DNA from 4 places in the Gottfriedia sp. NPDC058432 genome. Region 1 is predicted to be linked to each of the others. Evidence: predicted binding sites of a transcription regulator. Region 1 holds the regulator's gene; each other region holds the start of a gene.

Region 1 (7,865 bases):
AGACCTTGGTGCTGGAAAGACAACCTTTACAAAAGGATTTGCTAAAGGTCTTGATGTAAAAAGAACGGTTAATAGCCCAACTTTTAATATTATTAAAGAATATAAAGGTAGAATTCCTCTATATCATATGGATGTTTATCGTTTAGAAGGTAGTAGTGAAGATTTAGGCTTTGATGAGTATTTTATGGGTGAAGGTGTTTGTGTTGTAGAATGGGCTCATTTAATTTCAGATTACTTACCAAATGAATTCTTAAAAATCATAATAACTCATGAAGAAAATGGTAGAATGATTACTTTTATTCCAAGTGGATCTAGGTATGAATTTATTTGTAAGGAGTTAATAAACAATGACCGTTTTAGCAATTGATACATCGACAAATGTTATGGGGATTAGTCTAATAAAAGATCAATCAGTTATTGGCGAAACGATAACATTTATTAATAAAAACCATTCTGTCCGATTAATGCCAGCAATTAGTACTTTAATGGAAGAATGCAATATAAAACCAAAGGAACTATCTAAAATAGTAGTTGCAAAAGGGCCAGGCTCTTATACAGGTGTACGTATTGGTGTCACTGTGGCTAAATCATTAGCTTTCACTTTAAATATTCCAATTATCGGTGTATCAAGTTTGAAGGTATTGGCTGCTAACGGGCGCTATTTTAATGGATTAGTTTGCCCATTATTTGACGCAAGACGTAATTTATTATTTACAGGTCTATATGATTTTAGAGGGCAGGTTACTAATGATGTATTAGAAGACTGCAATATTGACCGAAGTATCTGGATTGAAAAGCTTAAATCTTATAATGAACAAATCTTATTTATTGGTAATGATGTATCAATACATAAAGAGTTTATTATTGAGCATTTAAAAGATAAAGCTGTCTTTGCAAAAGAGAGTTTGAATAACCAGAGACCAAGTGAACTGTTTACATGTAGCTTAGAAGAAAAAGAAGAATCAGTTCATAATTTTGCACCAGAATATTTAAGATTATCAGAAGCAGAAGCTAATTGGCTAGCAAGCCAAGAAAAGTAGGAGGATAATATGATCTCATCGGTTGCTTTTCGTAAAATGAAAGAAGAAGATTTAGATCAAATAGTAGAAATTGAAAAACAATCATTCCCTACACCCTGGACATATGATGCTTTTTATAATGAATTATATTCAAATCAATTTGCCAATTATATAGTGGCTGAAGTTGATGAGAAAATAATTGGCTATTGTGGATTATGGGTGGTCATAGACGAAGGACATATTACAAATATAGCTATTTTGCCAGATTATAGGGGAGTAGGCCTTGGTGAAAAGTTACTTCGAGCGGTAATGGAAACTGCTAAAAATCTTGGAGCTGATACATTAACATTAGAAGTAAGAGTATCAAATCATGTAGCAAAAGGACTGTATCAAAAGCTAGGATTCCAAGATGGTGGTATTCGAAAAAGCTATTATACAGATAATTTTGAGGATGCATTAGTTATGTGGGTGAATTTGAAATGATAAATGAAAATTGTTTAATTCTTGCTATAGAGACAAGCTGTGATGAAACTTCAGCAGCAGTTGTTAAAAATGGAAATGAAATTTTAAGTAACGTAGTAGCTACTCAGATAGATATTCATAAACGTTTTGGTGGAGTTGTACCTGAAGTTGCATCACGATTGCATGTTGAGCAGATAACTTTGGTAATCGAAGAAGCTATGAAGCAAGCACAGGTAAAATATGAAGATCTAGCAGCCGTTGCTGTTACAGAAGGTCCAGGGCTTGTAGGAGCGTTACTAATTGGGGTAAATGCGGCAAAAGCAATTGCATTTGCACATGGATTACCGCTTATAGGAGTTCACCACATTGCTGGTCATATTTATGCTAATCAACTAGTAAAGCCCCTGCAATATCCGCTATTAGCCTTAGTAGTTTCTGGTGGACATACTGAGCTTGTCTACATGAAGGAAGATGGCATCTTTGAGGTTATAGGTGAAACAAGGGATGATGCAGCAGGGGAAGCTTATGATAAGGTCGCTAGAACACTTAAATTACCTTATCCAGGTGGTCCTCACATTGATCGACTAGCGCAAGAAGGAAATGCAACTATTCCTTTTCCTAGAGCATGGTTAGAAGAGGGTAGCTATGATTTTAGTTTTAGTGGATTAAAGTCAGCAGTTATTAATTATATGCATAATGCTGAACAAAGAGGCGAGGAAGTATCACCAGCTGATGTCGCAGCAGGCTTCCAAGAGAGTGTAATTGAAGTAATTGTTTCAAAAACAATTCAAGCTGCAAAAGAATATAACGTTAAACAAGTTTTATTAGCCGGCGGAGTGGCAGCTAATAAAGGGTTGAGAGCTACATTACAAAACGAGATGAATGCTTTGAGTAATATAGAATTAGTTATACCACCACTATCACTTTGTACTGATAATGCTGCAATGATTGGCGCTGCTGCATTTATCCGTTTAAAACAAGGAAAACTAGGTAATTTGGCATTAAACGGGAATCCAGGCTTGGATTTAGAGAATATGTAAGAAGTACTTATTCACAGTTTTTTTATAAAATGTGGATAAGTACTTTTTATTTGTTAAAAACTTATTAAACTATGTGAACAAAAATGTGAATAACATTGCTGTATTTCTGTGGATAATGTGTATAAACCTGTGTAAAAGCTAAATTATAATTGAATATATGTGGATAAATATGTAGATAAGTAAAAACGGATAGCAAAAAGCATATCCGTTTAATCAATTATTCTTGTAAGTTCTCCCATTCTTCCATTAGGTCTATTAACTTAGCTTCGAAATCATTTTTCTTATTTGTTAATTCCTGTACTAATTGAAAATCACCGTAAACTTCTGGCTTACATAATTCTAGTTCGATCGTCTCTATATCAAGCTCATACTGAGATATATTACTTTCAATTTCCTCTATACGTCGCTGAGTTTGACGAAGTTTTTTCTTTAATTCTTTGTCTTGTTGATAATCAGAAATTGGCTGAGAGGATTGTTTAACTTGTGTTAATGTAGCCTCTTTTTCTGCTTGTTCTTTTTCGAATGCTTCGTTTTTCTTAAATTGGTAATAGTCATAATCACCCAAATAAATTGATAATCCTGCTTTTGCTAGTTCAAAAGTTTTTGTGGATAATCTGTTCATAAAGTAACGATCATGAGAAACGAATAAAATTGTTCCAGGGTAATCTAACAAAGCATTTTCTAATACTTCTTTACTATCTAAATCTAAGTGGTTAGTAGGCTCATCAAGAATTAGAAAATTAGCTTTTTTCATCATAAGTTTAGCCAATGCTAATCTTGCCTTTTCTCCACCACTTAAAGAGGTAACATTTTTAGTTACATCATCTCCAGAAAATAAAAAGTTCCCTAATATTGTCCGAATTTCTTGTTCGGGCTTTAATGGATAATCATCCCAAAGTTCGTCTAATACTCTCTTATTAGAAGTTAGTTTTGCTTGCTCTTGATCATAGTAACCAACCGAAACATTTGCACCAAAATCAATCGTTCCCTGTAATTTTTCTAAGTCTCCAATAATCGTTTTAAGTAATGTCGATTTACCAACACCATTTGGACCGACTAATGCGACACTATCGCCTCGATTTAGTACGAATTTCATTGTCTGATCAATTGTTGGGATCCGATCATAGCCAATAAATAAATCTTGTACAGACAACACATCATTACCGCTTTGTTTTTCAATTGAAAATGAAAAATTAGCTGAAGATTCATCTCCAAGTGGTTTGTCTAATCTTACCATTCGATCTAATTGTTTTCTTCGACTTTGGGCTCTTTTTGTAGTTGAAGCACGCGCAATATTACGCTGCACAAAATCTTCAAGTTTATTGATTTCCTCTTGTTGTTTTTCGAACTGTTTTAACTCTTGTTCATATTGAGCTGCCTTTAGATCAAGATACTTACTATAATTACCAACAAAACGTTGATGCTTATGATTAGATATTTCATAAACAATATTAACAACTTGATCAAGGAAATATCGATCGTGGGAAACGATTAATACTGCACCAGGATATGACTGTAAGTAGCGCTCTAACCAACTAAGAGTGTCAATATCCAAATGGTTCGTAGGCTCATCCAGAATTAACAAATCAGGCTTCGTCAATAATAGCTTACCTAATGCCAGTCTTGTCTTTTGTCCGCCGCTTAACGAAGAAATTTTTGTTTCGTAATCTTCATTACTAAAACCTAAACCACTAATAATTGAACGAATATCTGCTTCAAACTGGTAACCACCGTTTTCTTTGAAAGTATATTGAAGATGATCATATTCATTCATAACCTTGTCATAAACGGCTTGGTTAGAATAAACATCCTCTCTTGTCATTTTAACTTCTAATTTTCTCATATTGTCTTGCATCTCTACTAAATGATTGAAAACAGAATAATATTCTTCCCAAATCGTTTGATCGCTTTGTAAACCAGTGTTTTGGGCTAGGTAGCCTACAGTAACATCTTTAGGTTTATTTATTTCACCGCCATCATAGGATATTTCACCTGCTATGATTTTCAGTAATGTAGATTTTCCAGCACCATTACGTCCAACAATGGCAACTCGATCACTCGTTTGAACTTCTAATTTTATATTTGAAAGTATAATGTCACTACCAAAATACTTTGAGACATTATTTACTTGTAAAAGAATCATGGATAACACCTCATTGCAAAATTTTTTATCTATGTAACTGTAGACTGTCAAAATTCTTAAATATAGTGTATATTTTACATTAGAACAAGTACTTTATTACTAAAATAAAGTCAAATTACACACCATAGTAAAAAGAATTACAGTAAGTGGGGGATTAAAAAATGGATTCGGAACAAATTAAAATTCCACAAGCTACTGCTAAACGTCTACCTTTATATTACCGTTTTATAAAGAATTTGTCTTTATCAGGTAAACAAAGAGTTTCTTCAGCAGAGTTAAGTGAAGCAGTAAAGGTAGATTCCGCTACAATCAGAAGAGATTTTTCTTATTTTGGAGCACTCGGTAAAAAAGGTTATGGCTATAACGTAAATTATTTATTAACTTTTTTCTCGAAAGCGCTTAACCAACATGAAGTTATGAAAGTTGCATTAATTGGTGTTGGTAATTTAGGAACTGCATTCTTACACTATAATTTTATAAAAAATAATAATACTAAAATTGAGATGGCATTTGATATTGATCCAAATAAAATTGGTACTGAAATAGGTGGAGTACCCGTTTATAATCTAGATAATCTAGAGGACGTTATGAATGAAGATATTCAAATCGTTATATTAACTGTTCCTGCACCTGTGGCTCAATCAATAGCTGATCGATTAAATGGAAAAAATATTAGAGGAATTTTAAATTTCACACCTGCCCGAATTAGTGTACCAGAACATATTCGCATTCATCATATAGACCTAGCAGTTGAACTGCAAACATTGGCATATTTTTTACAACAATAAATTCATATTAAAATAAAAACCCCCAAAAATTTGGGGGTTTTTAATGTAAATTGATCTGCTGAAAAACGACAAAAGAGTTCATTAACATATGTGTTAAGATTGGAACCATAATTGAGTTTGTTCGTTTATACAGGTAACAAAATACAAAACCGATTAGAAAGTAAGATAAGAAGAAGGGTATGTCTCCGTGCATAAGCGAAAAAATCGCTGAACTAATCCCTGCAGAAATAATAAATGGTAAACGATTATAAAGTCTTTTAAAAATGATTCGACGAAAAATAATCTCTTCTAAAATTGGTGCAACTAGACTTGGGATGATAATAAAAGCTGGATTAAGCTTAGCAATGTTTATGATATTCTGAGTATTTTCTGAGCCTTTATGTAAATCAAATACATAAATTAAAATTAAATTACAAACAATTTGAGTTAGCATTGTTATGAAGTAACCTAAGATAACCCAATTGATTATTGTACGATAATTAGTTTTTAGATTCTTTATTCCTTCATAAATGGGCTTATGTAATAAGATAAGTATAATAATTAACCCAGTTACGAAACTAATACAACCCCATAATGCCACCGCTTCAAGAGAAGCTGTTTTCTGATCCACTCCAACGTATAAGTTACTATTTAATAAATAGGGCACCCCAAAAACCGCTGAATACTGAAGAACGACATACGTTAATAAAATCCACAAATCTCTAGTTTTCAATACGATAGCTCCTTTGTGTTGATATTTTTCATAACTCAAAGGTTTATAACAACACGTACATTATTTTACGCGTTTCTTTTGTTTCTTAAAAGAAATTTTCACTTTTTATTTTACTTTTGATTGTAAAGAAAAAAACTTATTAAATTTCGACAAGAAAAGTGCCTGCTTCGGACTTGCAAAATTTTTTGATATTATTTAAACTAATAATTGTGTTAGCACTCAATATACATGAGTGCTAAAAAATAATGATTTGATTATTGAGGAGGTATTTACACATGTTAAAGCCATTAGGTGATCGTGTTGTAATTGAGCTTGTTGAGTCTGAAGAAAAAACTGCTAGTGGTATCGTGTTACCAGGTAGTGCACAAGAAAAGCCACAAGAAGGCAAAGTTGTTGCAGTAGGTACTGGTCGAGTACTTGAAAATGGTGAGCGCGTTGCTTTAGAAGTATCTGTAGGTGACCGCATTATCTTCTCTAAATATTCAGGAACAGAAGTTAAGTACGGTGGTACTGAATACTTAGTACTTCGCGAAAACGATATTCTTGCAATCTTAGGTTAATAAAATAAAAATACTTAAATTAAAAAATATACTTTTTATATTATAAGGAGGTCATTTTCATGGCAAAGGACATTAGATTTGGTGAAGAAGCACGTCGCGCAATGTTACGTGGTGTAGACGCTTTAGCTGATGCTGTAAAAGTAACTTTAGGACCAAAAGGACGTAATGTAGTACTTGAGAAAAAATTCGGTTCTCCATTAATTACAAATGATGGTGTTACAATCGCTAAAGAAATCGAATTAGAAGATGCATTTGAAAATATGGGTGCAAAATTAGTTGCAGAAGTTGCTAGCAAAACAAATGATGTTGCTGGGGACGGTACAACAACTGCGACAGTTTTAGCGCAAGCTATGATTCGTGAAGGTCTTAAAAACGTAACTGCTGGTGCAAACCCAATGGGTATCCGTAAAGGGATCGAAAAAGCAGTTGCTGCAGCAATCGAAGAATTAAAAACAATCTCAAAACCAATTGAAGGTAAAGAGTCAATCGCACAAGTTGCTGCAATTTCTTCAGCGGATCCAGAAGTTGGACAATTAATTGCTGAAGCAATGGAGCGCGTTGGTAACGATGGAGTTATTACTCTTGAAGAATCAAAAGGTTTCACTACTGAGTTAGAAGTAGTAGAAGGTATGCAATTTGACCGTGGATACTCTTCTCCATATATGGTTACAAATTCAGAGAAAATGGTTGCTGAATTAGAAAACCCATATATTTTAATCACAGATAAAAAAGTAACAAACATTCAAGAAATCTTACCAGTACTTGAGCAAGTTGTTCAACAAGGTAAACCACTATTAATAATTGCTGAAGATGTTGAGGGTGAAGCACAAGCAACAATCATCGTAAATAAATTACGTGGTACTTTCAATGCAGTTACTGTTAAAGCTCCTGGCTTCGGTGACCGTCGTAAAGCAATGTTAGAAGATATCGCGATCTTAACTGGCGGTGAAGTGATTACAGAAGAATTAGGATTAGATCTTAAAACAACGAACATCACTCAATTAGGTCGTGCTTCAAAAGTTGTAGTAACAAAAGAAAACACTACAATCGTTGAAGGTGCTGGTGAAACTGAAGCAATCCAAAGACGTATCGGCGTAATCCGTGCTCAATTAGAAGAAACTACTTCTGAATTTGATCGCGA
Region 2 (7,865 bases), on a different contig from region 1:
AATTAACATTTGAAGTAAAAGAAAATAGAGCTAAAAAAGCTCAATAAAAATAAAGCCAAACCCATTCTAATATGGATTTGGCTTATTTTTTTCTTCTATTAAATACTTTGAATAATACATTTGGAATACTTTATAAATCTCTATTATTTCTTCAATTTCATCACTTAACATTATTTCCATTTCATTCATTTGTTCTCTTTTTAATTCAAATGATTGCAAGCTATCTTCATATTTATTTAGCATTTCATAAAAAAACGTACAGTCAATTTTACATATAGAACCATCCGAGTAGTGGCCTGATTCTCTTAATAATGTATTCCAAGAAAGTTCACCATTTTTAGAACTTAAAAAAAGACACGCTAAATGTAGGTTATTAAATTTTATATAAAAGTCCGGGCTTAATGTTTCTAGGTCAGAGTAAGCATATTCAGAAACAATCCCACTTGCATCATTTGAGCTTTTAGTAATCGCTAATTCTAAAATCCAGTAAGGTGGATTTTCTAAAGACTCAATAATTGAATCACACCACAAATAGTAGTGTTTGTAAAAAATTAATCCTGAATCGATCATCTCTACAATTATTTTAGCATTGTTTTTGGTTAGGTCTATACTCATCCTCCAACTATCACCCCCTATCTTATTGCTCATAGTCATCTTAAACCGTTATTCAAATAATGTATACGTTCGTTCAATAACCTATCTAAGAATTCACTTATACCCTTACAATCTTTGAAATAATTTATTTATTAGTTTAAAGATTTCATGTGATTTAAGTCACAAACAATGATTATATCCCGCCATATAATAAGTTTATTCAAATTGTTAGGGGGATGAATGATGTTTTGTAACCAATGTGAACAAACTCCGGTTGGTGGTTGTAAGATTGTAGGTGTATGTGGAAAAGATGAAACAATTGCAAGTTTACAAGATACGATGGTTTATGGGTTAAAAGGAATTGCAGCTTATCGTACACATGCTGCTCAATTAGGGTATACCGATCCATTTGTTGACCAAGTAACACATGAAGCTCTGTATATGACTTTAACAAATTCTAATTTTAACTTACAAGAACACATTGATATGGCTATGAAAGTAGGTAAAGCCGCAATTCGTGTAATGGAGCTATTAGATGAAGCCCATACAAAACATTTTGGAATTCCTGAACCTGTTCAAGTTTCTTCTAATAAAATCGAAGGAAAATGCATTGTTGTGACTGGCCACAATTTATTTGCATTAGAAGAATTGTTAAAACAAACAGACGGGAAAGGTTTAAATATTTACACACACTCTGAAATGCTACCTGCTCACGGTTATCCAGCATTAAAAAAATATACACATTTAAAAGGTAACATCGGAAAAGCTTGGTTTGATCAAAGACGTTTATTTGAAAAATTCCCTGGAGCGATTTTAGCAACCACAAACTGTGTGATGCCAATAAAGGGAAGTTATGCAGATCGCTTCTTCTCATATGAAGTGGCGGGATTAGAAGGAGTAACAAAGATTATAGAGGAAGATTTTTCGCCATTAATTCAACGTGCATTAGAACTACCAGAAGCAAATATAGAATCAGAAGAAGTAATGACTACTGGTTACCATCACGAAACAGTTTTATCTATTGCTCCTGAAATTGTAGAAGCTGTAAAAAATGGGAAGATTCAACGCTTCTTTGTTGTAGCAGGTTGTGACGCCCCAGGAAAAGGTGGAGAATATTATCGTGAGCTTGTCACATCTTTACCAAATGATACAGTAGTTTTAACAACCTCTTGCGGTAAATTTCGCTTTAATGATGTAGATTACGGTACTGTAACTGGTACAAACATTCCTAGATTTATAGATTTAGGGCAATGCAATAATTCAGTTTCAACAATAAAAATTGCGGCTGCATTAGCGGATGCATTTAATTGTAGTGTCAATGATTTGCCTGTAAGTATTATACTTTCTTGGTTTGAGCAAAAAGCCGTGGCTATATTATTAGGGTTATTTAGCCTTGGAATCCAAGATATTCGAATCGGACCTAAAGCACCAGACTTTATTAATGAAGGCGTATTAAATGTATTAGTTGATACATTTGGCTTAAAATTAATTACGAATGCACAAGACGATTTGAAAACAATTTTACAAGGATAATAGCCTGAATGAACAATGAACTTCTCTTAAAAGAGAAGTTCTTTTATTTATTTTTCAGTTCCAACATCAATGAATGCTTAGAGTTTGTTCAATCATTTCGAACGTATTTTTCTGTGTTGCTATATACCATATTTCAAAATAAAAATAAATAAACAACTATAGATAAATAGTTGTTTCAGTGTGTAGACAAAGTACTAAATACTTGATTTTCAGACTGATTGCAAGCGCTTGTCTTTCGAGGCACGAAGCATGGTGAGGAGCGGAGTTACCTTTAGGCGGTAATGAGCACCGCAGACAGGCGAAGTAACGAAGAAAGCGAGCGTTTGGCGGGCAGTCTGAAACAACTATAGATAAATAGTTGTTTCTTATCCACCAATATAAGACATTTCAATTTTACGATTTTTATGACTTTCTTCTGTGCGGATCTCAGAGTATCTGTCATCTCTTTTTTCCCATAATGATTGAATTATTGCTGAAATGTATTGATCTGTAACGCCAGTGCGCAACATTTTTCTTAAGTCATACCCTTCTGAAGCGAATAGACAGGTGTATAGCTTTCCATCTGTAGATAGGCGCGCTCTCGTACATGAACCGCAGAAAGTTTCTGTAACTGATGAGATAAATCCGACCTCAGTATTCGTTCCTTTATATCGATATCGTTTTGCTACCTCGCCAATGAAATTCTGCTCTACTGGCTCCAACTGATATTGTTCTTGGAACAGATCGTAAACTTGCTTCTTCGAGATAACATCTTTAAAATTCCATCCATTTGTACACCCTACATCCATATACTCTATAAATCGTAATGTAATATTTTTCTCTTTAAAAAAATGAACCATTGGTAATACTTCAGTATCATTTAACCCTTTCTTTACTACCATATTTACTTTGACTTCTAACCCTGCTTCTCTAGCTGCAATAATTCCGTTTAAGACTGTGGAAACGCTCGTATTCATATTATTTATCTTCATGAAAACTTTATCATCCAAGGAATCTAAGCTCACATTTACGCGGCAAATTCCGGCTTCTTTAAGTGCTTTGGCGTTTTTTGCCAAAAATACACCATTTGTTGTTAACGTCACATATTTAATTCCTTCAATTTTTGAAAGACGATTAATCAGTATTGGTAGATCTTTTCTTAAAAGAGGTTCCCCTCCTGTTAAACGAATCTTTTCTACACCTATTTTTGCAAATAATTTAGCTAATCGAACAATTTCCTCAAAGGATAGGATTTCATCTTTACTCATAAAGGGATAGTCAACCCCAAATATCTCTTTAGGCATACAATAACTGCATCTAAAGTTACAACGGTCTGTTACAGATATTCTTAAATCTCGAAGTGGTCGATTGCGGGTATCGAGGATATTGGTCATTTTTTCCTCCCCCTTCTTCTTATGTATGATTTTTAGCTAATATTAGCATACAAAGTTATTTCACCTTATGATGTATGTCACAATCTCGTTGTTTAAGCTATTCAGTATTTATGTTCCAGAATGCCTCTTTGAAAGAGTTACTTTCCATTTGCAAAATGCAAGTTTAACCAGCTACTACGTCAATCTTTCATATTCTATATCCTTAGAGTTCTATGCTATTTAATAGAATGGTATTATAATAATAAATGTAATACATAAAATACTTGTTTTCTTGATAAATACATAAAATCAATGATGTTCAACTATAACGAAGCGGAGATACTTTGATGGAAAAAAATAATAATAGAAAAAGTGACCTTTCAATCGTTTCTAAAGATTTGGCTTCCTTATTACAGTCGATTGGATCAACTCGTTCAGTAAAAAAAGGCACCTTCTTATTTCAAGAAGGAGAAGATGCTACAGAATTGTATCTAATTAAATCAGGAATGATCCAAATAAGTAAGCTGACTTTAAATGGTGATGAATTAAATCTTCGTATTTGTAAAAAAGATGACTTAATCGGAGAATTGACTCTCTTTTCAGAGAATGCAAATTATATGCTTAGCGCATACGCATTAGAAGAATCAGAAGTGCAGGTCATTCCGAAAGATATTTTGGAGAAAAAACTAATTAACCATGCTCCATTGACATTTGAATTTATGAAATGGATTTCTACTCATCTTAGAAAAAATCAATCAAAGATTCGAGACTTAGTATTGAGTGGTAAAAAAGGCGCACTTTACTCTACACTCATCCGTATATCGAACTCTTACGGAGAAATAATAGAAAACGGAATTCTTCTTAATATTCATCTTACCAATCAAGAATTAGCTAAGTTTTGTGCTGCTACTAGAGAAAGTGTTAATCGGATGTTAAGTGATTTAAGGAAAAAAGATGTTATTAGTTATACTCCCGATGGAAAAATTATCATCAAAGATTTACAATTTCTTAAAAATGAAATCGGCTGTGATAATTGCCCAAAAGATATATGTAACATAGATTAGTTCTTTATAAGACTATTTAAGTATAAAGCTGATTAAATTTGTCTTTACATAATATTATTAAATACTTGATATTAAGTAACCTTAACTTTACTTCTAACTAGTTAAGGTTATTTATTTTTTAATTACTTGTATTTCTCTTTAAAATAGATTGGTCCTCCAAATTCCCCCTCCTTTCCCACCATCTAACTGATTTCACATCATCTGATCGCTATTATTTGAGCTATATGTGTGAAAAGAGTCACAGTTTGGTTCAAATCGTTTTTATATAATGATGAAAATATACGGTCTTGTAATTTAGGGAGAGAAAAAAATTGTATAAACCTGATTATTTACTTTATTTGAAAAGCCTCTGTTTGTTTCAAGATATCAATCATAACCTCTTAAAAAAAATAGTTGATGCATCCAATCTATACTTTAGAGAAACAAATGAAAATATACCTATTCATAATGAACAGAATATGATTATCATTTTAACCGGAAAGGTAAATGTTCATATGAAAGAATCGAGTGGCCTTCAATATAAAATTGGCAACTTAAACTCAAGTGATGTTTGTTTGCCTAGTATCTTTCTGTATACTCATGTTAACAATTCCATTATTCTTGAAGTGACTCAGTCTTCGGTATATATTGAAGTCCCATATTTATTTATAAAAAGCTTGTCTGTTAAAGAGCCTATTTTAAAACGTAATATTTTGCGCTCTTTACATAAAAACCTTCAAAGTACTTACGAAGAAATTTTCAATATGATGAGTTAACGAATAATTTAAAATATGTTATCCATTCTTGCCCCATTTGTGTGATATACTTCACAACGCTTCTTTCCATTGATTGGTAAAATTTAGTTAGTAAATTTTATTATTGATCCATTGAAAGGGGCATCATTATATGAAAAGTTCTAAAATCCAATTACCTCTTCAAACATCAAGTCTCATCGTAGGGTTCATGGTTTGGGTACTCATTTCTTCACTCATGCCAAATATTCGCCAAGATATTGAATTAACAAATGGTCAAGTCTCTTTAGTCACTGCCATCCCTGTAATTTTAGGAAGCATCTTACGTATTCCAATCGGGTATTACACAAATCGATTTGGAGCTAGACCCATTTTCACCATCTGTTTTCTTGCACTTTTATTTCCTGTATTTTTCATTAGTCATGCTGATTCACTTTTAGATTTAGTTATTGGAGGATTATTTATTGGTATAGGTGGTGCAGTCTTTTCAGTCGGAGTCACTTCATTACCAAAGTATTACTCTTCAAATAAACATGGTTTTGTGAATGGAATTTATGGATCTGGTAATATCGGTACAGCCATTACTGCATTTTCGGCACCTGTTTTAGCTAAATCATTTGGTTGGGAAACAACAGTCAGATTTTATTTAGTATTACTAATTGCGTTTGCCCTATTTAATTTTCTGTTAGGTGATAAAAATGAGAAGAAAGTAAATGTTCCGATTGTAAAGCAGGTAAAAGAGGTTTATCATAATTCAACTTTATGGTCACTTAATTTATTCTATTTCATAACTTTCGGATCGTTTGTTGCATTTACAATCTATTTACCAAATTTCTTAGTTAATAATTTTAATTTAAGTCCCATTGACGCTGGTTTACTTACCGCTGGCTTCATTGCTCTAGCAACAGTTTTCCGACCAATCGGTGGATTCCTTTCAGATAAATTCAATCCTTTCAATATTTTATTGTTTGTCTTTGGTGGACTAACATTCTCAGGAGTTCTATTATCTTTTTCTCCTACTATTAAACTATACACAGTAGGGGTTTTATTAGTAGCAGTTTGTGCAGGAATCGGAAACGGTACAATCTTTAAATTAGTACCACTTTATTTTTCAAAACAGGCTGGTATTGTAAATGGGTTAGTTGCTGCTATGGGAGGTTTAGGAGGCTTCTTCCCTCCATTAATATTAACAGCTGTATTTAGCTTGACAGGACATTATGCGATTGGATTTATGGCATTATCTGAGTTTGCACTTCTCAGTTTTGTTATTGTAGTATGGATGACTTTCCGTGAAAAATTGAAAACGGAATATAAAATATTAGAAAATACAGCCCAAGCAATGATGGTTACAAATGAGCATGGAGTAATTCAAAAAATAAATCCTTTCTTCACGAAAGTAACAGGCTACAAGAAAGAAGAAGTCATTGGTAAAAAGCCAAATATCCTTCAATCTGGACATCACAACAAAGCATTCTATATACAACTTTGGAAACAACTCAAAGATCAAGGTAATTGGCAAGGTGAAATTTGGAACAAGCGAAAAAATGGTGAAGTTTATTTAGAATGGCTGACGATCACTCAAGTGTGTGACGATCATGGTAAAGTGATTTATTATATTGGACAATTTAGTGATCTATCTACAAGTAAAAGTAAAAGTAAAATAAACTAAAAATGTAGTTTATTCTATAACTTATGAAAAACATAATACTTTACATATGGTGCTCCTATAAAGGGGCACCACTTTCTTTTTATGTATTGAACTATGTATATAATACTTTTTCTACCACTTACATGTAATAAATGTCACAGGAGCTTTCTTCGTTATCTTTTATAATAAGGAATGAATTGATCGTAAGTGATAAAGCCACGGGAGGAGATATACATCATGTTAACTGTTGAATTACACTCTATTAGCCCTGATCTATCTATAGAACATACTCTTCATATGAAAGGATTTAAAATTCAAGAAGGAACGTATTTTTACACAAAAGATAACATTAAATTAGAAGGTATCATAGATTCTAATAAAAGATGTCTAAAAATCAATTTCCCCCCACAATTAAATCTAAAACAATATACAACCGTACACCATATTATTAAGTATCTTATTCTAGTTCTTAATGCTGAATATAATGATTCTCAAAGTTTATTAGGCTACTTATCTACTGGAGAAGGAGCATACATCATTACAAATTGGGACTATTGGGTTGCCTTTCTTCAAAAAGCAAGACTACATAGTTTAGAAGGAAAAAAAGTACGAGTATTCGATGAAACAAATAAAGAAATTGCCTCTGGTATGTTTATAAGCTACAAAACGGATGAACAATCATCAAATATTACAGAATGTATATTGATTACACATTTTGGTGAGAGATCCTTTAAAGGAAGCAGTTTATTAATTGAAGCAACAAACGAATGGTAACTGAAAATACTTAACTTATTTGAAACGTAATTTCAATCGTTGTTCTGTTTTTTGTAAAGTTATATAAATAACGTGCTAATTTGTATTAGATAATAAAATGAGAAAAAGGCATTGCTCTTGAGTGGTGCCTTTTCAACTAACGCTCTGCTTTAATTGTATAAGCCCCAGT
Region 3 (7,865 bases), on a different contig from region 1:
AACTGCTGCAATTAAACTTTCAACACCCTCCTCAGTTGTTGAGGCTGGTAGGCCTAGGAAACGAGCAATTTCAGCATATCGTTCATCTGCAATGAAATGCTTATATTTAGGGAAAGCTGTAAATTTAGTTGGTTTTTTTGCATTATATCTTATTACATGTGGCATTAAAATCGCATTTGCTCTGCCATGAGGGATATGGAATTCCGCTCCAATTTTATGCGCTAAGCTGTGGTTAATTCCTAAGAATGCATTTGCAAATGCCATACCTGCGATTGCTGATGCATTATGCATTTTTTCACGTGCTTCAAAATCGTTTCCATTTTCATAAGCTTTAGGCAGATATTTAAATACTAATTTAATAGCTTGTAATGCTAATCCATCTGTATAATCATTTGCTAATACACTTACATAAGCCTCAATTGCATGTGTTAATACATCCATTCCTGTATCTGCTGTAATGCTTTTAGGAACAGTTGTTACGAATTGAGCGTCAATAATTGCAACATCTGGTGTTAATTCATAATCAGCTAATGGATATTTAATATTATTAGCTTTATCAGTAATTACAGCAAATGGTGTGACCTCTGAACCAGTACCTGAAGTCGTTGGAATCGCTACAAACTGAGCTTTACGACCCAATTTAGGGTATTTATATGCTCTTTTTCGAATATCTAAGAATTTTTGTTTAGGCCCATCCAGAGTAGTTTCTGGGTATTCATAAAACATCCACATACCCTTGGCTGCATCCATTGCAGATCCACCACCGAAAGCAATAATTGTATCCGGTTCAAAAGATTTCATTCTGTCTGCACCCTTCATAACAGTAACATCTGAAGGATCTGGTTCTACATCTGAGAAAATTTCAATCTGAACATTTTCTTGTCTTTTTTCTAAATAATATTTAATCACGTCAACATAACCTAGTTTAACCATTGCTTCGTCTGTTACAATAAATGCTTTTTTAATTTTTGGCATTTTTTCTAAATATTGAGTTGAATATTTTTCAAAATAAATTTTTGGTGGCAGTTTGACCCATTGCATATTCATATTTCTTCTTCCCAATTTTTTAATATTTAATAAATGAACTGTTGTTACGTTAGTCGATACAGAGTTTTTACCGTGTGATCCACAGCCTAATGTTAAGGAAGGAATAAATGCGTTATATAAATCCCCAATTCCACCATGAGCTGAAGGAGCATTTGCAATTACACGACACGCTTTCATTCTTAGTCCAAACTCTTTTTGAATTTCTTCATTATTACTATGAATAACTGCCGAATGTCCTAATCCTCCAAGCTCTAGCATTTCCTCACAACGTTTAAATCCTTCTTCTTTACCATTTACTTTAATTGCAGCTAAAACCGGACTTAGTTTTTCTCTTGTTAAAGGTTCATTCGCACCCACGCTATCACATTCAACGATCAGAATTTTTGTATCTACGGGTACATTTACGCCAGCTAATGTTGCTATTTCATATGCAGATTTACCAACAATGTCACCATTTACAGCACATGTAGCTTCATTTATGACAAGCTTTTCTAATTTCTTTTTATCTGCTTTTGTAGCAAAATAACAATTATTTGCTATTAACTCAGATTTCACATCGTCATAAACTTCTTTATCTACAATAACTGCTTGTTCAGATGCACAAATCATTCCATTATCAAATGTTTTTGAAAGAATAAGATCATTTACTGCACATTTTATTTCAGCAGATTTCTCGATATAGCATGGTACATTACCAGGTCCAACACCTAAAGCAGGTTTTCCTGTACTATAAGCCGATTTAACCATTCCAGCACCACCTGTTGCTAAAACAAGTGCTACTCCTTCATGATTCATTAAACACTTAGTTGCTTCAATAGATGGGACTTCAATCCATTGTACGCAATTTTCAGGTGCTCCAGCATTAACCGCCGCATCACGAACGATTCTCGCCGCTTCCCTACTACATTTTTGTGCCGAAGGGTGGAAAGCAAATATAATTGGGTTTCTCGTTTTTATCGCTATGATTGCTTTGAATAATGTCGTTGATGTCGGATTAGTTGTTGGCGTTACACCTGCAATTACCCCAACAGGTTCAGCTATTTCAGTTATTCCTGTTTGTTGATCTTCACTTATGATTCCAACCGTTTTATTATCTTTTATTGAATTCCATATATATTCTGTAGCAAATATATTTTTAATAATTTTATCTTCATAGACTCCACGCCCAGTTTCCTCAACTGCCATTTTTGCAAGTGGCATATGTTGATCCAAACCTGCTAGAACCATCGAATGTACAATTTCATTGATTTGATCTTGATTAAAGCTTTCAAATTCCTTTAATGCTTTTTGTCCTTTTAAAACTAACTCATTTACCATTTCAGAAGCGATAGATATTTCATTTACAGTTTTCTCTTGAACAGCCATTTGGCTCTCCTCCTCTGATGTTGGACTTTAATCATCCTAGTTTAAGGTTCATTAAGTCTTTTTTATCATTTTTATTTGTGAAATACTTCACAATTTCGTTTACAAATATACTATATATCGTTTTCATTGAAAATGCTATGTCTAATTTGTGAAATATTTCACATTATTATAGCGAAACATGTTTCAAAACTACTTATTCCTTCCCTACTTCAAACATTTTGTAGATTTTTGTTAATTCTTTTCTTTTTTCAAATATTTTCGCATATGATAAAATTAAGAATAAGTTCTTATAGGACTTATTTTTCACCTGTTAGATTTTTCTAACAAAACTGGAAAAAAGGACGTGTAACCATGATTGCTCGAAGGAGCATTTGGCAACGTAAAGATTTATCCTACACTTAGCGGTTTTTATTTAGAGAACCAAAAGAACTCTAAAATAAAACTGAAGGTAGGCGAAACTATGGTTGACAGGCGATTATGTTATTTCTTCAATGATATATAGCTGTGTAGTTAGAAAGATAAAAAACTAACTACGAGCTCTATATGTACGTAGTTAGTTTAAAGCTGAACTTTTTAACTACTAACTACGAAAAGAGGAAATAACAATGAGTAACAATCGTTTGGGTGAGACCTTAATGATTTTAATTGGTTCATTTATTTTGGCCACTACACTTTATCATTTTCATTATCAAAATAATTTAGCTGAAGGTGGATTTATTGGTATTGCTTTATTAGTAAAAAACGCACTAAATATATCACCTTCAATTACAACTTTGCTACTCGATATTCCAATTATTCTGATCGCTGGATTGTATTTAGGTAGAAAGTTATTAATCAATACTACGATCGGAGCCATCTCATTTTCTGCTTTTTATTCTATAATTGAAAAAACATCCAATATTACATTTAACTTTGGAAATCATCTTTGGATACCAGCTATTTTAGGTGGAATTTTCGCTGGACTTGGTTTAGGTTTAATTCTAAGAAGTGGCGGTGCAACTGGTGGAGATGATTTAATAACAATTATAATGAGCAAAAAATCTAAAATATCGATCGGTAAAGTATACTTTATTTTTGACGCTGTGATTCTTCTTTGTTCACTAACTTATCTATCATGGAATCAAGTAGGATATACAATTCTTTCAGTTGCAATCTGCGCGAAAGTAACTGAATTTGTCTATGAAAGTAAATTTCAAAAAAAATCTGTTACAATTAAAACTAATGAAAAAAGATTACATGCTTAATGCATGTAATCTTTTTTTGAGTTTAAAAATTAATGCATGTAATCTTTTTTGGATTCAGAAAAATCTGTGAGCTCATTTAGAACATTTTCAGCAGCTAAATCGTATAGGCAATCTTTAAAAAGTATTGCCAGTCTTCGATAATCATTGTATTTATCTAATAGCTCGTCCACGGATGAAGCTTCACCCATGCTTGTTTTCTTTACTTCTTCTTGCTTTTTAGCAAACTTAATTGTAAATGTACCTAGTTTTTCAAACATTGAACCGTAGAATTCATCAAAGTTCGATACGCTTACTAATTCTTCTTCTTCAGCGTCAACTTGAAGACCATCAAATTCTCGTAAGAGTTCGTAAATAATGCTATTGTACTCATCATTTAAATAAATACTTTTTTCGATCCTGTACCCGATCACTCGATAGAAATGACCATCGTTCTTCACAAATTGAACAGTATCATTTATTTTAAACTTAAAATACTTAAACATTGAACTTCACCCCTACCAATGTCTCTTTTATCATACTATTTACAAAACACTATAGATACTATACAGCCAAAACTTGACAAATTTAAAAATCTTACTTAAATTCCTTTCATTCTTGAAAATGATTTAGATAATTGGTAACCTATACGTGCAATACTCCTAATGATTAACATCCTTTAATCTTAAAATAGAAGGCTAACAACAGTTAATGTAAATTTACTAAAATTTATAAAAATATCACAATCTGTTCTAATTGCGAATCATCCCTTGTGTTTAAATATACATGAGGTGAGTAATTTGAAACTTGCAAAGAGAGTAAGTTTAAAGCCAACTAAAGAAAAAAGACACACAGTTATGGAAATCAGAAGTGCAGAGAAACGCCTACGTAGGTTGCAGCGTCAAGTTTCTCGTAAATATGAAATGAATAAGGAGGGAACCGTTACTTCAAAACAAGCAACATTATAAAAATCAAAAAAAGATACATCTATTCTATAGAAGGTTTCCAAATATCAGAATAAACCATCTTCATCATTCCTCGCGCGAGATCGTGAAAACCAAACCTTATCGCAAATGGATAATATAAATATCAAGAGAATGGTGAAAATAAGTAACTGTCAACAGCATTCGCGTAGCAGTATTTCTTTAAATTCAAACGCCAAATTCAAAATAAATGTAATTGATATGGCATTGAATTTATTGAAGATGATAAATGGTTCTTCAAAACGTGTTCAAGTTGTAGAATTTGAAAAATGATTTAAAATGTCAGACCAATTTTACAAATGTGAATGCGGTCAAGAAATAGATCAAGATGTAAACGCAGCAATCAACTTGTCACGATATAATTAGTAATCTGACACCTAGACGTCATTACTGATATGTAGGATTCGTTGTATCCGAATTTACGCCCTTGGAGTGTTAGATCAAACGAAAGTAGCCTAATTAGGCAAAACCGGACACGTAGAACAGGGAAATAAACAAAATCTATAAAAATAATAGATATTTATTGATTTTTATAAGTTTTGGCAACGGTGGATTCTGCCTTGTTAACCGAAAACGACAAACTTCTTCTAGATGATTTAACAAGTTTAATGATTCGAGTTCGAAAAAACTGGCAAAAAACTGATGAAGAAGTAAAAAACTCCTTAACTCCACCAAAATATTTGCTCTTATATTTAATATATAAAAATCAAAAAATTACTGCTTCTGAACTTGGAAGACAAATTGGATTATCTTCAGGTTCTATTACAACCGCTGTCAATAAATTGGTTAATAATCATTTAATTTCTCGAAAAAGGGATAGCCGGGATCGAAGAGTTACTTGGCTCGAATTAACAGATGAAGGAAAGCGTTTGATTGAAGAAAACTTCAATTTCCGTCAAGAATTGTGGCTAACTTTATTCGAAAACCTATCACATAGTGAAAGAGACCAATTTCGATTTTTATTAAACAAATTAATCTCAAACTAAAAAGGTTATCTCTTAAGAGATAACCTTTTTAAATTGAAATATTATTTGCCAGTTTTTAATTCTGTCCAATACTTATCATATAATTCTGTTTGGTCCCCAACGTCCTTAATCCAATTGGTTGCATCAGTTTGTTCTTTTGTTACATTAATATACGGATTTTGTTTATACTCCGCCGAATGATATGGCCCTGATTTACTATTTGGATCAGCATAACCAATCGCCTCATAATTTTGTGCACTTACTTTTGGATCATATATATAGTTTATAAACTTTTCAGCTAGATCTTTTTGTTTAGCATCTTTTGGTATTGCCAAAGTATCTGCCCATCTTGAAGAACCTTCTTTTGGTACAACCCATTTAACATCTTTAAGCTCTTTTTGAATATAAGCAGCATCTCCGGACCATACTTGACCAATCCAAGCATCTTCGGTAATAAACTTTTGTTTTACTGTATCTGTATCGAATGCTAATAAGTTAGGTGTTAATGTTTTTAAATTGTTATAAGCTTTTAGCAATTCGTCCTCATTTGTTGAACTATTTGAATAGCCATTTTTAATTAATCCCATTCCAAATACTTCTCTATTGTCATCAAGTAAAGTAACATGACCTTTGTATTTTGGATTCCATAGATCATCCCAGCTATCTATATTTTCTTTTACATATTTTGGATTATAAGCAATCCCTGTTAATCCTCCAGTATAAACAACTGAGTAATCACCCTTTGGATCAAACTCTTGATTTGTATATTGTGGTGAAATATTATTTAAATTTGGCATCTTACTTTTATCTAATTTAGCCAACATATTTTGATGAATCATTAGTTTAACCATATAATCTGAAGGCTGGATTACATCATAATTTGAACCACCAGCTTTTAGTTTTGCATACAACTCTTCATTACTTGCAAAAACTTGATAATTAATTTTAACATCATATTTCTTTTCAAATGATTCTAAAACTTTCTCGTCAAAATTATCTGCCCAGCTATAAATATTTAATTCTTTTTTTCCAACTGAACAAGCAGATAAAAGCAAACTTACTAAGCCTAAAGAAACCATTATTGTAGCAGTTTTTCTAAATATACTCATAATGCCTACTGACTACCTCCTTATATTTTGGCACGCACATAAATCCAGTATGCCTTGGTTGATTTCTAATCCAGAAACCTCGTTTTTTAGTGGAACTAGACCTAAAAAGGTCACTAGAAAACACTTATACTTTAAACGATATAGGATTTTTTCTCTGATTCTTCTTGATTGTTAATACCTTTTGTACGATAAACCTCTGAAATTACCATTAAGAATATAATTGTAACAATTAAAATCGTCGAAATTGCATTTATTTCAGGCGTTACACCTTTTTTAACCATTCCATAAATATAAATTGGCAATGTAGTTGAACTCGGTCCTGAAACAAAAAAGCTTATGACAAAATCATCAATACTTAATGTAAAACATAAAAGTGCTGAAGCGATAATTCCAGGCATTAGCGCTGGTAAAGTTACAAATCTAAATGTCTGCCATGGTGTAGCACCTAGGTCACTTGCAGCATCTTCTAAATCAGTTGACATTCCTGACAGTCTAGCCGCTAAAAGAATAATTACATATGAAATACAAAAAGTGACATGGGCAATAATAATTGTGATACTACCTAATTCAATATGGAAATTAGTAAATAGTATTAGTAATGAGAGTCCCATTAATATATCTGGAACGACAATTGGTAAGTAAACTAGCCCACTAATAAAATTTGAAAATTTATATTTATGCTTATGTAAGGCTAGTGCACAAATAGTACCAAGAATTGTTGAAAGGATTGTAGTTACAATTGCAATAAATAGACTATTCATAAAGGCATCAATGACTTGCGGGTTATGAAATAAATTTATGTACCAGTCAAACGTAAAACCAGACCACTGTGCATTAATCTTTGATTTATTAAATGAAAATAGGATTAAAATCAAGATTGGTAAATATAAGCAAATCAAGATAATTGTTGAAAATCCAATAAGTATAGGTTTTTTCATTTATTTTTCACCTCTACTTTTATCAGCACCAATATTTTTTGTTGCTAAATAGTAAAGTCCTATTAAACCGATTGAAGTAAGTACTAAGAATATTGAAAGTGCAGAACCAAATGGCCAGTTCCTTGCTGCTAAGAATTGATTTTGAATGACATTTCCGATCAAAGCAACTTTTGATCCACCCATTACATCAGAAACGACAAACATACCAAATGAAGCAACAAAAACTAAAATACTGCCT
Region 4 (7,865 bases), on a different contig from region 1:
AAATACCTGATGTATTTGAGCTCACGATTGAGCCTGGTTTGCGGTATGCATCAACACTAGCTAATACTTGTTTTTTGATTGCTAAATTTTCAACAACTACTTCAATAATCCAGTCAACTTCGCTTAAACGACTCATGTCATCTTCAAAGTTACCTGCTTGAATTAACGTTAAGTTTTTCTTAGATGCAAGAGGAGCTGGCTTTTGTTTCAATAATTTCTGAATAGCCGTTTGACTAAATCGATTACGAAATTCTTTGGAGTCAGTAGAAAGACCTTTTGCAGCATCTTCCTCAGATAGTTCTCTTGGGACAATATCAAGTAATAATGTTGGAATACCTATGTTTGCCAAGTGTGCAGCGATACCAGATCCCATCACACCAGAGCCGAGTACAGCGGCTTTTTTAATTTTTTGGATCATATGCATTTCTCCTCCTCATATCTTGAATGAATACTCATTCACTTTCTGGATAAAACAATCCATTATCAATGAGCCCTCTTCTTCCACTATATGATAAATTCTTATTTTTCGCAATAAACAAAAAGTTCAAATTAATAAATTTTATTTATGATCTAAATTCCTCCCTCTGCTTTTTTTATCACACTCCATTTTTTACTAATAAGTTTATTTAAATAGGTTAGTCTAAGAAATGGAGGTGATAAGATATGAAACGTGAAAGAAATCCATCAAAGGGTGGAGTTAGTGCAGCAAGTGTTCAGGGTAATGCAAGTCATGGAGATCAAAGAGAAGAAAAAGGTAGACAAAGTAACAATCAGCAGTACGGTAAAAAAAATATGGGTCAGTAAGCTTTTTTCGCTCAAACTTAATAATAAAGCTAGGATCTTGCTGATTTAAACAATTATATGAATAATGTTGTTTTACTAATAACTTACTTATCACAAAAAAATCCTGTATAAAGAGAAAAAGGCTGACTAAAAAGGATCCTCACTCAATCCTTTTTAGTTAGCCTTTAATTTTAGAATTATTTACTGAACATACCTTTTAATACGAACGCCACGTTAGCAGGACGTTCTGCAAGACGACGCATAAAGTATCCGTACCAGTCAGTACCATAAGGAACATAAACTCGCATATTATAGCCTTCTTTAACAAGCTCTAATTGACGCTCTGTACGAATTCCGTATAACATTTGGAACTCAAATTGATCGTTTGGAATATTATGTTCTTTTACTAATTGTTTTGTGTACTCAATCATTGCTTCATCATGTGATGCGATTGCAGTAAAGTTACCGTTTAATAAGTGCATTTTAATGATTTTTTTGAAGTTTTCATCCACATCTTTTTTCTCTGGGAATGCTACTTCAGCAGGCTCTTTATAAGCACCTTTTACTAAACGTAAATTTGGTTTTAAGCTGTTTAAATCTGTAATATCGTTTTCAGTTCTGTATAAATAAGCTTGGATAACTGTTCCGATATTATCGTACTCAGATCTTAATTGCTTAAAGATACGGATTGTTTTTTCACAACGAGTGAAATCTTCCATATCAATTGTAACGAATACACCATTCTTTTTAGCTGCCTCTAAAATACGACGCATATTTGATAAAACTAGCTCGTCAGAAATATCAAGACCCATAGAAGTCATTTTTAGAGAACATTGTGAATTTAAATTTTCTTTTCCAATCGCTTCAATTGCTTCGATACAGTGATCAGCCATTTCATTTGCTTCTTCAACCGTGTCAACGAATTCCCCAAGATAATCAATTGTTACTTTTAAATTCTTTTTATTTAAGTCCTGAATAACTTTTGTAGCTAAATCGATTGTTTCGCCTGCAACAAAACGTCCTGCACCAAATCTTAGGCCATATTTTTTAGCCATTTTAGTTAAAAACTTATTTTTAGACATAAATAAAAAAGCATTCTTCATAACTTGTTCCATTACTCTACCCCCAAAATTAAACTTTACTTTTCTCTCTATATAGTACTAATGTATCATCTATTGAAATTTGTTAAAACAATTATTTAATAATTTGTCGAATTTTGTTTATTGAAAAATGTATGCCCTTACTTAATATTATATTATCATAATTTATATATGTCGTCATCTTTGAAAATTATGGATAAAGATTATTGCTTATTTTTGTTAGCCATAGCTTCTCTATGCTGGTCATTTAACGTTTTAATCTCTTTTATTAAATTAACAACTTCTTCTTTAGCTTGAGGATATGTATCATTCCAATGTTTTACTAATGTCGGCATTGATTTTGATATGTATGTATACATAACCCACTTTTCCACTTTTGCTTGTTTTTCCTCTGACCAATCTCCTAATAACAATTCCGTATATTTTTTTAGTAACGCATCAAATTTTGCTTCAAACTCATTTTCCAATTGAAATCACCTCTCCATTTTATTATTAAGTTTTCAAAATCCAATTTGAATCTTTCCTTTTTTTACCTAAACCTGTTTACTATGAAATTATATTATATCTTCAACCAGTAGTAAGATGATTATTAAAAAATGTAAAGTAAAATTAATAAATAGTATCTAACTTATTCAATTTCATAATTTGTTCATAATTTCACAAACTCGTAATCGTATTTTGTTTGTATACTATGAATGTGTTAATCAAAGAACGCATAGGGAGTGAAACCATTTGGAACGAGATAGTATCCAATATTGTATTGACTTAGCTCTTAAAAAAAAGAAAATACTAGACCAAAGCTTAGTTAAATATTTAACACGCGCTGCTTTAGCTTCTATTTATATAAGCTTTATTCTCATTGTTTGTTTAAAATTAGCAGAATTATTTAGATTACAAAGTTCACCATTTACATCTATAGCTTATCCATTCGTTTTCGCTACAGCATTAGTTATGATTATCTATGGTGGTGGAGAGTTATTTACTAGTAATACGATGTACTTTACGTTTTCAACTTTAGCTAAAAAAACTTCAAAACTAGATTTAGTAAAAAACTGGATCGCATGTTATTCAGGCAATATTCTTGGAGCATTTATTTTTGCAATTATTTACTTTTTAACAGGTTTAGCAAAAGATTTTCCTGCCAATCATTTTCTAACTGGTGTAGTCGACCATAAAATTCACGCTTCATTTTTCCACTTATTTTTTAAAGGTGTTTTATGTAACTGGCTTGTCTGTCTTGCTTGTTTTTTACCAACTAGATTTAAAGATGATTTAGCAAAAATGTTACTGATTTTTTTATTAGTATTTGCGTTCTTCTTCTCTGGTTATGAACACAGTATCGCAAATATCGCAGTCTTTACATTATCCTATATTATGCCGCATGATGTAGCCTTTACGTTTGGTGATGTATTGCATAATTTAATTCCAGTTACAATTGGAAACATTATTGGTGGTTCAGTTGGTGTCGGAATGGCATATTACTTCTTAAATAATGAACGAAAATTAGAAGTAAAAGAATTAAAACGCGTTTCGTAAACCTAATTTACCTGTCCTCTTTTTTTGGAGGACAGGTTTTTTCGTGCAAATCTAATTTTATTATGGTAATAATGATTTTATAATGAAAATTTTTCCTTTTTTGGTGGTGTAAAATTTGAAATACAATAATTTTGTTCGGTTGATCATGTTCATTTCATTACTATGTTTCCTTATATTATCATATGGCTTCGTGAAAGGTGCTTATACTGTTTTAAATCCTCAAAAAAGCAAACTAATTGTGAATAATAATACACAGAAAAATAATCAAAATGACAGTGTTCACAAAAACAATAAACTGAAGATTGTTGCATTAGGAGACTCACTTACGCGTGGTGTCGGTGATGATGAGGGAACAGGTTATGTAGGAAGAATAAAAACCATTCTTCAAAAAGAGTATAAACAACCAACAACAATCACGAATTTAGCTGTTAGTGGCGCAAAAACATCAGATTTACTTAACGATATAAAGAAAAAAAATATCCAAGAAACGATTGGCTCTGCGGACATAATCGTTCTTTCCATTGGAAGTAATGATTTATTTCCTGGCGCTAATCAATTAAACGAACAATTTTTAAAGACATATCGTCCAGATGAAAAAACGTTCAAAAATAATCTACAATCAATTTTTAAATTAATACGTCAAAAAAATCCTACAGCATCTATTTATGCATTTGGTTATTATAATCCATTTCATAATGTTCAAGGTTTAGATGCATCGTCAAGCTTTGTATCGAGATGGGATAATCTACTCGAATTAGCGGTACTTCAAACTAATAATGCATACGTCATTCCTACATTCGATTTATTTTTTAATGAAGAAAAGAAATATTTGTACACTGACCATTTTCATCCAAACAAAGACGGTTATATTGAAATGGCAAATCGCTTAACTAGTAAAATAGGAAGTCAGCTTCGAGGTGAGTCGAATGAATAAAGTTCTTAAATTAGATGGTGTTACAAAAAGCATTAAAGGAAAAGTACTAGTCGATAAAATTTCATTTGAAGTGTATGAAGGTGAAGTGTTTGGCTTTCTAGGTCCAAATGGAGCTGGAAAAACAACAACGATTCGAATGCTAGTCGGATTAATCAAACCAACAAAAGGAACGATTGAAATCGCTGGTTATCCAGTTAAAACGCATTTCAAAGAAGCGATGCGACAAATTGGATGTATTGTAGAGAATCCAGAATTATACGGATATTTAACCGGATGGGAAAATCTAAATCAATTTGCGAGAATGTTAGGAATTAAAGATGATAAAAAAATAAGCGAAGTTGTAAATTTAGTAAAGTTAACTGAGCGGATTCATGAAAAGGTAAAAACATATTCACTCGGAATGAAACAAAGATTGGGGATTGCTCAAGCATTACTTGGAGGCCCAAAACTTCTTATTTTGGATGAACCAACTAATGGATTAGATCCTGCCGGTATTCGTGAATTACGTGAATTTATTCATATGCTTGTAAAAGAGCAAAATATAAGTGTATTTATTTCAAGTCATTTATTAAGTGAAATCGAAATGATTTGTGATCGAGTAGGAATTATAAATAAAGGCAAAATGGTTAGAGTTTCAACAGTTAAAGAATTAGTAAAGGAAGCGGCTGAAAGAGTTGAATGGCGAGTTTCTCCATTACAAAAAGCGCTAGATTTATTAAAAAAGGATTCTACGATTCAAGATATCGTAGTAAAGGATGAACTTATACTTTGCCGAATGTCGCCTCTCAAAATTAATGAGGTCATTCAACATTTCGTAGCAGAAAATATACAAGTGAATGGCGTTAAAACAATGTCTGAAACATTGGAAGATTTATTCATGGAAATGACTGGAGGCGAAGTTCGTGGCTGAACTAATTAGACTCGTCTTTAACGAAATTGAAAAAATGGTAAGGAAACGAAGAATACTTGTTATCTTTTTCATTTTAGCAGTGCTAATCCCTATTTTTGTTTATGCTCAACTACAGCAAACTGAAGAAACAGTTAAAAGACTTGGTACTGATAATTGGAAAGTAGCACTTCAACAAAAAATAGTCGACCAACAAAATAGATTAAACTCATCAGGAATACCTGAAGAATGGAAAAGTTGGTTAAAGGTTCAAATTGATCAAGAGCAATATTATTTGGATAACGATATAAATCCTACTACGCCTGGTGCTCCTACATTTATACGAAAATTAATTGAACAAAGTATTGGGTGGCTACTTCTACCTTTATTGGTCATGGTCATTACAATTGATATTATTTCTGGTGAGCGAAGCGACGGTACGATAAAAATACTACTAACCCGCCCCATCAAAAGATGGAAGGTTTTACTTAGTAAATACATATCAATTTGTTTATTAATCTCTTTTCTTCTCGTTCTATATGGTGTATTAGCATATGTCGTTTCAGGATTTGTTTTCAGCTTTAAAGGCTGGACAGTACCTGTGTTAACAGGATTTGTCATCAAAAATAACCAGCTAATAACTGATTCCGTTCAACTGATTCCCCAATGGCAATACATCATAATGGCATTTGGACTTGCTTGGTTTGTCTGTATTATAATTGGAACACTTTCATTTATGGTATCGGTATTAGTTCGAACTACACCCGCTGCAATGGGCATTATGCTAGCCGCTTTAATAACAGGAAGCGTCCTAAGTGGACTAGCTACATCATGGTCAGGAGCAAAATACTTCTTTAGTGTAAACCTTGGCCTAACTGACTACTTGGCCGGTCAACTCCCTTCCATTGAGGGACTGAACATGCACTTCTCTTTAATGAATTTATCCATATGGGGAGTATTAGCTTTACTAATCTCATTCATTGTATTTATTAATCAAGATATGAATTAAATAAAACGGGGATCGAAAAAGTTTAAATTCTTTTCCGATCCCCTTTTCCTGTTTTATATACCTTAATCCTTTCCTGCTCTACCTGACCTTAATGGCTCAACATGAATGTGTGTATATTGAATTCCATGTTGTTCGCTTAATATCATTTCGATTTGGTCTGTGATGCCGTGACTTTTACTCACATCTATTCCACCGTCTACTTCTATGACTACATCTGCGATTGTTGTATTTCCGTACATTCTTGCTCTTAGATCTACAACTTTATGTACACCTGGTACTTTATCAACTGTTTCTGTAAAAAGATTCATTTCTTCTGGATCGAATCCATCCGTTAATAGGAGGGTTGCGTCATAAAAGATCTCCCATGCCGTTTTGCAAATAATGACACCTACTAAAATGGCTGCGATTGGATCGATAATAGGAAAACCAATCGAAGCACCTAAAACACCAATCGTCGTTCCGAAGCTAACTAATGCATCGGAAAAATTATCTTTCGCTGATGCCTCAAGCCCTTTACTCTTCGTTCTCTTAGCAACTTTATTATTATAAAAGTAAATGCCAAACATAAAGATTCCAGAAGCAAATGCCACTACAGCTGCTAGTCTATTCGGAGTTTCATATTCTCCTACGAAAAGTGATCGTATATTTTCAATAATAACCTGTAAACCAACTGACATCATAATAAAAGACGCAATTAAAGTAGCTATTTGCTCTGCTCTTGAATGTCCATAAGGATGGTCTAAATCTCTCGGTTTTCGTGCGATTCTTATTCCGATAAATACAGCCAAAGTCGCACCAATATCAGTTACATTATTAAGTCCATCAGCTAAAAGAGCACTAGAATCTGTATAAAAACTAACAAGTACTTTTACAGTCGCAAGAACTAAGTAGGAAATAACACTTAAAAAAGCAGCAAAGTCTAATTGCTTTTGAAGATTTTTCTCCATGAACTCACCCCGCTCTACTAAAAAATCATATGGGCTTATCATACCCATAATGCAATTTTTCCATTTTAAGTAAAAAAAAACAGATCCGAATAATCGAATCTGTTTTTATCATCCCTCTATTATTAAAGTGGCTTTGGATTATAGCTTGATCCCGTTAAATCTGTTAAGTCACAAACCGTTTGCCATAATTCAGGATAAAATTCAAATCGTACAGCACGTTCTAATGCTTCTGCTGGTACTCCTTTTAAGCTCTTTGTATTCATACCAATCATGCGTCGAACAAGTTGAATATGCTGTCTGCGGAATGATTGGAATCTTTCATCGAAGCAAGTTAATTCTTGCATTAATTGGAATAACTCAAAGTTTTTAGCTGCATCTTGATGTAATTGAACAGGTGTAAGTAAATTTTCATCTAATAAATCTTTAAAAGGCTGCCAAAGTGTTGGACCTAATTTTAAGATTTCATTAAATCCAGGAGAATCTTGACCGCTACCTCTTCCTAAAGCTAAACGAATAATATGATAGTCACTTGGACTTACTAGTTTTACCATATCAAATACTGCTGGTAAATGTACTAGGTGATTATTAATGCGTTGTAAGTGATGTGTTGCTTTCGTAACCTCTTTTGCACGCATGTGTTTATCTGCAAAATGAATAGATTGGATGATTA

The links. Region 1 encodes Rex, which represses fermentation and respiration genes when NADH is low (regulators of the CRP and FNR family bind a similar motif). Its sites were predicted from a motif close to TTGTGAAATATTTCACAA; they were not measured.
Region 2: the regulator Rex is predicted to act here: its motif matches at 5,338-5,355, upstream of ACFWM3_RS12285 (nitrate/nitrite transporter).
Region 3: the regulator Rex is predicted to act here: its motif matches at 2,559-2,576, upstream of adhE (bifunctional acetaldehyde-CoA/alcohol dehydrogenase).
Region 4: the regulator Rex is predicted to act here: its motif matches at 2,529-2,546, upstream of ACFWM3_RS03765 (formate/nitrite transporter family protein).

What each region holds. Positions count from the first base shown of each region.
Region 1 covers NZ_JBHXLC010000043.1:16,345-24,209, reverse strand. The annotation lists gene tsaE (tRNA (adenosine(37)-N6)-threonylcarbamoyltransferase complex ATPase subunit type 1 TsaE) at 1-367, shown strand, start outside; gene tsaB (tRNA (adenosine(37)-N6)-threonylcarbamoyltransferase complex dimerization subunit type 1 TsaB) at 348-1,040, shown strand; gene rimI (ribosomal protein S18-alanine N-acetyltransferase) at 1,050-1,502, shown strand; gene tsaD (tRNA (adenosine(37)-N6)-threonylcarbamoyltransferase complex transferase subunit TsaD) at 1,499-2,521, shown strand; gene ACFWM3_RS24205 (ABC-F family ATP-binding cassette domain-containing protein) at 2,739-4,664, opposite strand; gene ACFWM3_RS24200 (redox-sensing transcriptional repressor Rex) at 4,826-5,452, shown strand; gene ACFWM3_RS24195 (CPBP family intramembrane glutamic endopeptidase) at 5,493-6,164, opposite strand; gene groES (co-chaperone GroES) at 6,440-6,724, shown strand; gene groL (chaperonin GroEL) at 6,784-7,865, shown strand, end outside.
Region 2 covers NZ_JBHXLC010000010.1:90,916-98,780, forward strand. The annotation lists gene ACFWM3_RS12255 (MDR family MFS transporter) at 1-47, shown strand, start outside; gene ACFWM3_RS12260 (hypothetical protein) at 67-615, opposite strand; gene hcp (hydroxylamine reductase) at 838-2,127, shown strand; gene moaA (GTP 3',8-cyclase MoaA) at 2,493-3,500, opposite strand; gene ACFWM3_RS12275 (Crp/Fnr family transcriptional regulator) at 3,827-4,543, shown strand; gene ACFWM3_RS12280 (hypothetical protein) at 4,855-5,298, shown strand; gene ACFWM3_RS12285 (nitrate/nitrite transporter) at 5,429-6,943, shown strand; gene ACFWM3_RS12290 (hypothetical protein) at 7,160-7,696, shown strand; gene ACFWM3_RS12295 (YxiF family protein) at 7,846-7,865, opposite strand, start outside.
Region 3 covers NZ_JBHXLC010000034.1:35,164-43,028, forward strand. The annotation lists gene adhE (bifunctional acetaldehyde-CoA/alcohol dehydrogenase) at 1-2,412, opposite strand, end outside; gene ACFWM3_RS22875 (YitT family protein) at 3,018-3,656, shown strand; partial or broken gene ACFWM3_RS22880 (histidinol dehydrogenase) at 3,940-4,138, opposite strand; gene ACFWM3_RS22885 (hypothetical protein) at 4,433-4,600, shown strand; gene ACFWM3_RS22890 (MarR family winged helix-turn-helix transcriptional regulator) at 5,176-5,601, shown strand; gene ACFWM3_RS22895 (polyamine ABC transporter substrate-binding protein) at 5,643-6,689, opposite strand; gene ACFWM3_RS22900 (ABC transporter permease) at 6,821-7,627, opposite strand; gene ACFWM3_RS22905 (ABC transporter permease) at 7,628-7,865, opposite strand, start outside.
Region 4 covers NZ_JBHXLC010000002.1:312,962-320,826, reverse strand. The annotation lists gene ACFWM3_RS03785 (3-hydroxyacyl-CoA dehydrogenase/enoyl-CoA hydratase family protein) at 1-415, opposite strand, end outside; gene ACFWM3_RS03780 (YuzL family protein) at 664-804, shown strand; gene ACFWM3_RS03775 (proline dehydrogenase family protein) at 981-1,898, opposite strand; gene ACFWM3_RS03770 (DUF2573 family protein) at 2,087-2,350, opposite strand; gene ACFWM3_RS03765 (formate/nitrite transporter family protein) at 2,616-3,419, shown strand; gene ACFWM3_RS03760 (GDSL-type esterase/lipase family protein) at 3,535-4,353, shown strand; gene ACFWM3_RS03755 (ABC transporter ATP-binding protein) at 4,346-5,263, shown strand; gene ACFWM3_RS03750 (ABC transporter permease) at 5,289-6,248, shown strand; gene ACFWM3_RS03745 (cation diffusion facilitator family transporter) at 6,311-7,195, opposite strand; gene ACFWM3_RS03740 (tryptophan 2,3-dioxygenase family protein) at 7,318-7,865, opposite strand, start outside.